Regions from separate parts of the Bacillus sp. N5-665 genome, predicted to be linked through region 3. Evidence: riboswitches for the same ligand, from Rfam matches in the RefSeq annotation. Region 3 holds a riboswitch; each other region holds the start of a gene.
What was found. A riboswitch is a leader RNA that binds a small molecule or an ion and turns the genes downstream of it on or off. The one in region 3 is predicted to bind S-adenosylmethionine.

Region 1 (2,206 bases), 1.0 Mb from region 3:
GAAGATCAGTTTCGCGAAAACTATTTGGATAATGTTTGAGTATAACGGTTTCTTCTCTAAGTGGACGTACGCTTTCATGAATATGTACACCTTCTGTATTGGGTAGGAAAAAAGTAGCGTCATCTTTTATTGCTACATGTTGGATATGAAAAATAGGTTCGTTTTTCGTTCTAAAGAGTTGTAGCAGCTGACTAGCATATTGGCTTGCTTCTACTGGATTACGCAATTCCATCTTTCCATGTGGAAAATAATCATTTTGAATATCAACGAGTAAAAGAGCTGTTTTCATATATTTATCTTCCTCCGATTTCATATTCAAATAATGGTATTCAATTTATAGAAAGGATTCTCCTTTTAAAAAATATGAAGGAGGAGAATTTAACATAACTTTAAAAATCATTATTGTATGTGATTTTTTATTTGAAAATTTTAATAGAGGGATAATTAATATTTTTCTAAAAAATGTATTGACTCTTATTATTCTGAGTTCTATAATGAGAATTAATTAAACGACAATTAAATCGATACATTCTTATCCAGAGAGGTGGAGGGACTGGCCCTACGATACCTCAGCAACGGGTTTTTTAATACCGTGCTAACTCCAGCAAGCCTATGAAAGGCTTGGAAGATGAGAAGATGTGAACGAGTACATATAAGTGCTCTCCTTCTTATCTTTACGGTTGATAAGAAGGAGAGCACTTTTTATTTTACCTCGAAAGCTCTACTTCAAGTTTTTACAGCATATAGGAGGGAAGAAAATGATTTCTTTTAACAATGTAAGTAAAGTATATGAATCAGGTGGGCAATCTGTTCATGCGGTGGAGGATGTAACGTTATCAGTTGAGAAGGGCGAAATTTTCGGTATCATCGGTTTTAGTGGCGCTGGAAAGAGTACGTTATTACGCCTAGTAAATATGTTAGAGAAACCAACGGCAGGAACGATTTCAATAGATGATAAAGATATTACATCACTATCGACGAAAGAATTACGAAAGCTAAGACAAAGAATCGGGATGATTTTTCAAAGTTTTAATTTATTTAATTCAAGAACAGTGTTTGGGAATATTGCATACCCATTAAAGTTAGCGAAAGTACCAAAGAATGAGATAAAAGAAAGAGTAAATGAACTGCTGAAGTTTGTAGGATTAGAAGATAAAGCAAACTATTATCCAGAGCAACTATCAGGTGGTCAAAAGCAACGTGTTGGCATTGCTAGAGCACTTGCAACATCGCCAGACATTCTTATATGTGATGAGGCAACATCAGCTTTAGATCCAGAAACAACGACAGAGATTCTGAACTTATTAAAGAAAGTAAATCGAGAATACAATGTAACGATTCTACTCATTACACATGAAATGCATGTTGTGAAAGAAATTTGTCACCGTGTAGCTGTAATGGAGAAGGGAAAGGTTATTGAAGAAGGAAAACTGTTTGACGTTTTCACACAACCAAAAACAAAGACAACTCAAAACTTTGTACGCTCCATTATTAATGATCATTTACCGGAAAGTGTTCTAGGGAAAATTCAAAATGGTGGACAAATTTATCGCTTAACATTTACTGGTGAAGAGACAGGGCAGCCGGTACTATCATATATCGCGAAAAACTATAACGTCGATGTAAACGTACTGTACGGAAATATTATTGAACTTCAAAATGTGCTATTTGGAAATCTACTTGTAGAACTGCAAGGTGAGCAGAAAGAAATTCAAAAAGCATTACAACATCTACGACTACAAGTGCAGCTGAAGGAGGTAGAAGCTCATGCGAGTTGATTGGAGTATATTTTGGCCCCGCATAGTAGATGCGACGGGGGATACCCTCTTAATGGTAATTGTAACCCTTATATTTGCTACAATTCTTGGTATACCTCTAGGTTTACTATTATATGTAACGAGAAAAGGGAACTTTTTAGAAAATAAATGGGTCTTTTCTATTCTTAATATCATTATTAACACAATTCGTCCGGTTCCATTCATTATCTTCTTAGTAGCTTTAAGCCCACTAACAAGAAGTGTTATCGGAACGACGATTGGAACAGCAGCAGCAATCTTTCCGATGACGTTAGTTGCATCAATCGGTATTGCTAGAATGGTTGAAACAAACCTTGTTTCAGTTCCAAAGGGAGTCATTGAAGCAGCTCAAGCGATGGGGGCTTCACCAATTAGAATTGTTTTTGAAATCCTTGTGCCAGAAGCGTTAG
Region 2 (2,206 bases), 2.1 Mb from region 3:
ACCAGTGCCGAATGTATCAACTGAAATTGATACTGGTTGTGCTACACCGATTGCGTATGCAAGTTGTACTTCTGCTTTGTCAGCAAGACCAGCTGCTACGATGTTTTTCGCAACATAACGAGCTGCATATGCTGCAGAACGGTCAACTTTCGTTGCATCTTTACCAGAGAATGCACCGCCACCGTGGCGAGCGTATCCACCGTAAGTATCAACGATGATTTTACGTCCTGTTAAACCAGCATCACCTTGTGGTCCACCAATTACGAAGCGGCCAGTTGGATTAATGAAGAATTTCGTTTCTCCATCCATTAATTCTGCTGGAACTACAGCTTTAATTACATGCTCTTTTAAATCGCGATCGATTTCTTCCCATGTAACATCTGGATGATGCTGTGTAGAAATTACGATTGTATCTACACGTACAGGTTTACCATTTTCATCATACTCAACTGTAACTTGCGTTTTTCCATCCGGACGTAAGTATGATAATGTGTCATCTTTACGTACTTCAGTTAAACGGCGAGCTAATTTGTGAGCAAGCGAGATTGGAAGTGGCATTAATTCTTGTGTTTCATTACATGCGAAGCCAAACATTAAACCTTGGTCTCCCGCACCAATTGCCTCAATCTCAGCGTCAGTCATTAGACCTTCGCGTGCTTCTAGCGCTTGGTCAACACCCATAGCGATGTCAGCAGATTGCTCATCGATAGATGTTAAAACTGCACAAGTTTCTGCATCGAATCCATATTTTGCGCGTGTGTAACCAATGCCTTGAATTGTTTCACGAACGATTTTTGGAATATCTACGTAAGTAGAAGTCGTAATTTCCCCCGCTACCAATACTAAACCAGTTGTTACAGTTGTTTCACAAGCTACACGTGCATTTGCGTCCTTTGATAAGATCGCATCTAAAATTGAATCAGAAATTTGGTCACAAATTTTATCTGGATGTCCTTCAGTTACAGACTCAGATGTGAACAGATGACGTTTTTTTGTCATGTGGTAAACCTCCCTACAGTAATTGTATATATTGTACGGAACTCATCCTTAATTTGCCACAAACTGCGACATACATTTATTCTCCCACACAAGCATACAGAAAAACCTTTCCTACTTTACATAGAGGAAAGGTTTAATTTGCTACTTGCATACTGCTTTTTGCCCTTTGCTCTTATCGTTCGAGACCGTTAGCCTCGCACAGGTTTTAGCACCTATTCACCTGTATTTACCACTACAAATGAGGTTGCTGGGCTTCATCGGGCCTGTCCCTCCGCCAGCTCGGGATAAGAGAGTATCCGTCCCAACCTATACTAAAGAAATGATATTCATTTGTCAATTAATATTCACATTTTCCTGAAAGTTTTTCTCAATACGCCTGGAATGAAATATTAATAAGGAAATAATACATTCACACAAACAAAAAGAAATAAATAGTATACATTATTTATATAATTGTGTTATACTCTTGTTGGGGATTACGAGAAATATTTCATTAAATGAAAAGGATGGTATATAAATATGAGTACTGTGAATGTCCAAATTGGTTTACACGAATTATTGAACGGAAGCAATGCACAGATTCAACTAAGTGTTCCGCAATTAGTGGAAAAAGTATTAATGCGAAATGAAGGGAAATTAACTTCTACTGGTGCCGTTTCTGCTTCAACAGGAAAATATACAGGACGTTCTCCTAAAGATAAATTTATTGTGAAAGAAGCATCGGTTGCTGACAAAATTGCTTGGGGAGCAGTGAATCAGCCGATCTCTGAAGAACATTTTAATAAATTATATACTAAAGTTTTAGAATACTTAAAAGAAAAAGAAGAGTTATTCGTCTTCAATGGATTTGCAGGCGCTGACCGCAATTACCGCCTACCAATTCAAGTTATTAACGAATATGCATGGCACAATTTATTTGTACATCAATTATTTATTCGTCCAACTGAAGAAGAATTAACAACTCATGAATCAGAGTTCACAATTGTTTCTGCACCGAATTTCAAAGCTGATCCAGCTGTTGACGGTACAAACTCTGAAGCATTCATTATGGTTTCATTCGAAAAACGTATCGTACTAATTGGTGGTACAGAATACGCTGGAGAAATGAAAAAATCAATCTTCTCTATTATGAACTTCTTACTACCTGAACAAGATATTCTTTCTATGCATTGCTCTGCAAACGTAGGTGAAGAAGGCGACGTAGCAC
Region 3 (2,206 bases):
TGGTTTCTCTTATCAAGTAGCATATGCAAGCAAGGCGTTCTTGTGCATGGAGATGTGCCGAGTAGCTCGTGAAGAGAATATGTCATTAGATGTTGTTTCTGGTGGGGAATTATATACTGCGCTTCAAGCGGGATTTCCAGCATCTCGTATTCATTTTCACGGCAATAATAAAACAGAAGAAGAAATCGTGATGGCTCTGCAGGCAAATATTGGTTGTTTTGTCGTAGATAATTTCTTAGAATTAGAAATTTTGCATGATTTAGCAGTGCAACATGGGCAATTTGTGAACATATTAATCCGTGTAACGCCTGGAGTAGAGGCGCACACACATGAATATATTACAACAGGTCAAGATGATTCGAAATTTGGGTTTGGAGTTTCAAATGGTCAAGCGATGCAAGCAATTGAGCTTGCTTTACAAAAATCAAATTATAATGTGTTAGGAATTCATTCACATATCGGATCGCAAATATTTGAAACGGCTGGATTTGTTCGAGCGATTGAAGTTCTTCATCAATTTTTAGAACAGGTGAGAGAACGCGCGAACTATGTAGTAAAAGTATTAAATGTAGGCGGAGGATTCGGAATACGCTACACAGAGTCAGATACGCCATTAACTCTTGAGACATATGTGCGAGCTGTAACAAGTGCAGTGAGGGAACAATTTACAGTATGTAATTATCCCTTGCCAGAAATATGGGTTGAACCAGGCCGTAGTATTGTAGGTGATGCTGGAACGACAATTTATACAGTCGGATCTGTGAAAGACATTCCTGGTATTCGGAAATATGTATCAGTGGATGGTGGGATGACTGATAATTTAAGACCTGCTTTATATAACGCTCGTTATGAAGCGATGTTAGCAAATCGAGGGAATGATGAGAATGAGGAACTTGTTTCGATTGCTGGGAAGTGCTGTGAGAGTGGAGATATGTTAATTTGGGATATTACTCTACCGAAAGTTGCTTCTGCCGATTTACTAGCAATTTCTTGTACAGGGGCATACGGGTACTCGATGGCGAATAATTATAATCGGATTCGTAGACCAGCTGTCGTCTTCGCGAAAGGCGGCACATCACAAATTGTTGTAGAACGCGAAACATATGAAAATATTATTGGGAACGATCGCATACGTATTAAAGAACTTGTTTAAATAGAGAAAAGGAGTTGTTCGGATGGGCAATTCCTTTTTTGTAAAATAAAATAATTAAAATATATCGGAAAACTAGGATTGAAAAAAATCAGAATTGTGATAAAATACAAATACAAAGCTTATCAAGAGAAGCGGAGGGAACTGGCCCGAAGAAGCTCGGCAACCTGCTTATAGAAAGCAAGGTGCTAAATCCAGCAAAATGGAATCCATTTTGAAAGATAAGGTAAAATATATTACCGAACAGTCTTTTCGAAATGGGAAAGATTTTTTTTATGAATAAAAAGGGGGGCTGTTCGCGTGAGTGTACGGGAACATTTTGAGGAAGTATCTGAGAAAATTCAAGCGATGCTTGCTGATATGAAATATGGTTCAATTACAATTGTTGTGCAAGATGGGAAAGTCATTCAATTAGAGAAAAGTGAAAAGGTACGTTTAAAGTAAAAAGCGCTGACTAGAAAAACTAGAGGCGGTTTTAACCTATTATATTAGGTTAAAACCGTCTTTTTGCTTTTACAGGGGGAAAAAACATGTTGACGTATGAAACGTGGGAAGAAAATAATGTTCCATTTTCAGAAGAAGATGAAACGAAAGGCGCGCTATCAGTATTAAGTTGGGCTTATAAAGAATATAAAAGTGAAATTGTATATGCATGTAGCTTCGGAGTGGAAGGGATGGTATTACTGCATCTTATAAACCAAGTAAATCCATCTGCTAAAGTTGTATTTTTAGATACAAATGTTCATTTTCGAGAAACGTATGAATTAATTCAAAAAGTGCGGGAACGATTTCCTTCATTAAATATTATAGAAAAACAGCCGGAACTTGCACTTGATGAACAAGCGAAGTTGCATGGTGAGAAATTATGGGAAAGTAATCCGAACCTTTGTTGTAAAATTAGAAAAATTTTACCGTTAGAAAAATCATTAGCAGCGGAAAAAGCGTGGATTTCGGGCTTAAGGAGGGAACAATCAGAAACACGTAAGCATACAAAGTTTATAAATCAAGATCATCGTTTTCAATCGATTAAAGTTTGTCCACTCATTCATTGGACGT
Region 4 (2,206 bases), 980 kb from region 3:
AATTGCAAACCCTAATTCTCTTACGATAACCATATCAAGACTATTTGGATCAAATCCACAATGATATACTTCAACTTCAAATCCTTTTTCTTCTGCTGCCTTAGCTAATTTTTTAAGCATTGTTGATTTCCCAGAGCCTGGGCGTCCTTTTATAAAATAACGATGTGGTAATCCCTCTGTTAAATTAGGAACAAAATCAACTGCTCCTTTCGGTGTAGCTGCCCCTAAAAACCGATGTTTCACAAGCGATTGTTTCCCGCCTTTATCTGTAAATAACTTCTGAATCAGCTGATCGGTTAGTTCATTTGCTTTATTAAAATCAATATTATTAATATATATTTTCTCCCACTCATCATGTATAACTAGTGCCTCGTTAAAACAAGCGTAAGCAGTTTGAAAAGCCTTGCTTGCTTCTGAAACAAATCGTTCAATTTCCACCTTCTGCTTTCTTAATTTATTTGATTCCCAAGCAACCCCTAAATTAATATACTCTTCGACAACTCCTGGCATTTTCGGCTCAATAACATGCGGTGATGTTCCATCAACAATTCCTACTTTTAACTTCGGGATAATTACACCATCAACCGATTTATTATCAGAAGAACAGTGTAAAAATTCAATATCATATCCTTTTTCAACCCACTCACGACCTATTGCTTTGATTAAAGAAGATTTCCCGGTTCCAGGACCACCCTTTAAAATAAATAACCTGTTTAGCCCTTTTAAATTCTCGTCGTATAAATTATGAAATCCTCTAGCTGTATTTCCACCAGCGTAATAATTCAATACATTCCCTGTCACTGCACTCACTCCTTCGCAGCATTCTATTTACATAAGCTACAATATGCGAGCAACTTTATTTGGGTGAATACCTATTTTGTATTGCACGAAAAAAGGAAATGAATTACAATTTAAAAGTAGTGAATATTCAGAAATGAAAACTTAATATGTCTTTATCAAGAGAGGCAGAGGGACCGGCCCTTTGAAGCCCAGCAACCTCAGTTTATATAAACTGAATAGGTGCTAATTCCTGCAAAATGCATTGCATTTTGAAAGATAAAACGTAACTATTGTGTGCAAAACTCATCTTTCTTGATTATGAAAGGTGAGTTTTTTATATTTCAAAACATATATTGGAGGTATTTAAAATGAAAGTAATTGACCTATCACAAACATTTGAAAACAATATGTCTCAATTCCCTGGAACACCAAAAATCAATTTAGGAGCCATTACAAGCGTTGAAGAGACAGGCTATCAAGTTACAGATTTTCATTCTGTCGTTCATGTTGGCACGCATTGTGATGCTCCTGCTCATTTCATTTCAGGCGCAACGACTATTGATCAATTACCCCTAGATCAATTTGTAGGCGAAGCTGTTCTTATTGATGTAACTCATGTACAAGAACGAAAACTACCTAAAGAAGTATTACACAACGCTGACATAAAAGAAGGAGATATTGTTATTTTCCATTCCAATCTATCTACTAAATGGAATACAGAGGCGTATGAGCAAGAAGCTTTTTATCTTTCTGAAGAATTAGCCGAGGAATTAGTTCAATTAAAAGTAAAATCGGTCGGCCTAGATTTCATTTCTCCTGATGAGGTAACGACAGAAACATCACCAATTCATCACATACTACTTGGGAATAATATTTATTTAATTGAAAACTTAACAAACTTAGATGCCATTCACACGAAACGTTTCTTTTTCTCAGCGGCACCTTTAAAAATTAAAGATAGCGACGGTGCTTTTGCAAGAGCATTCGCTGTAATTTTTTAAACAAACTATACAAAAAAGCAAAGATCATCATTGACCTTTGCTTCTATTTTTTTTATTTAAACTAAGAAAGAATTGCTCAACACGAGGACGTAACCAAGCTAAATAATCTTTCTCTTTCTTCTTTGTACAAGCTATTTCTTCCCCATCTACCATTCCAACAAGCTCTAGCTCTAACAGTTGCCTCGTAAATGCTAACATATTTATTTCTTCTTCTGGATACTCTTCTTTTAATTTCTCCTCAATTTCCCCTAATAAAAAACCGTCACGCATCATTGCCAATGCATCAATCCAAAGTGGCGGCATTTCATATTTTTCTCCTGTAATTGTATCTTTTACAATATAATTCTTTTGCTCTTTTCGAAATTGAATCGTGTGTAAACATACAGTCGAATTTAATGTTAATTCCATCATACCACCTCTTTCAT

Region 1: another riboswitch for S-adenosylmethionine. It lies ahead of MNO09_RS29155 (methionine ABC transporter ATP-binding protein); the one in region 3 lies ahead of MNO09_RS23840 (YezD family protein).
Region 2: another riboswitch for S-adenosylmethionine. It lies ahead of metK (methionine adenosyltransferase); the one in region 3 lies ahead of MNO09_RS23840 (YezD family protein).
Region 4: another riboswitch for S-adenosylmethionine. It lies ahead of MNO09_RS28910 (cyclase family protein); the one in region 3 lies ahead of MNO09_RS23840 (YezD family protein).

Annotation. Positions count from the first base shown of each region.
Region 1 is NZ_CP093325.1:5,186,223-5,188,428, reverse strand. Features, by position in the region: gene MNO09_RS29160 (cysteine hydrolase family protein) at 1-289, opposite strand, end outside; SAM riboswitch class I at 530-635, shown strand; gene MNO09_RS29155 (methionine ABC transporter ATP-binding protein) at 759-1,778, shown strand; gene MNO09_RS29150 (methionine ABC transporter permease) at 1,768-2,206, shown strand, end outside.
Region 2 is NZ_CP093325.1:696,334-698,539, reverse strand. Features, by position in the region: gene metK (methionine adenosyltransferase) at 1-999, opposite strand, end outside; SAM riboswitch class I at 1,169-1,290, opposite strand; gene pckA (phosphoenolpyruvate carboxykinase (ATP)) at 1,519-2,206, shown strand, end outside.
Region 3 is NZ_CP093325.1:4,150,040-4,152,245, reverse strand. Features, by position in the region: gene lysA (diaminopimelate decarboxylase) at 1-1,153, shown strand, start outside; SAM riboswitch class I at 1,270-1,378, shown strand; gene MNO09_RS23840 (YezD family protein) at 1,451-1,594, shown strand; gene MNO09_RS23835 (phosphoadenylyl-sulfate reductase) at 1,681-2,206, shown strand, end outside.
Region 4 is NZ_CP093325.1:5,135,019-5,137,224, forward strand. Features, by position in the region: gene MNO09_RS28905 (PRK06851 family protein) at 1-801, opposite strand, end outside; SAM riboswitch class I at 951-1,063, shown strand; gene MNO09_RS28910 (cyclase family protein) at 1,149-1,781, shown strand; gene MNO09_RS28915 (hypothetical protein) at 1,809-2,189, opposite strand.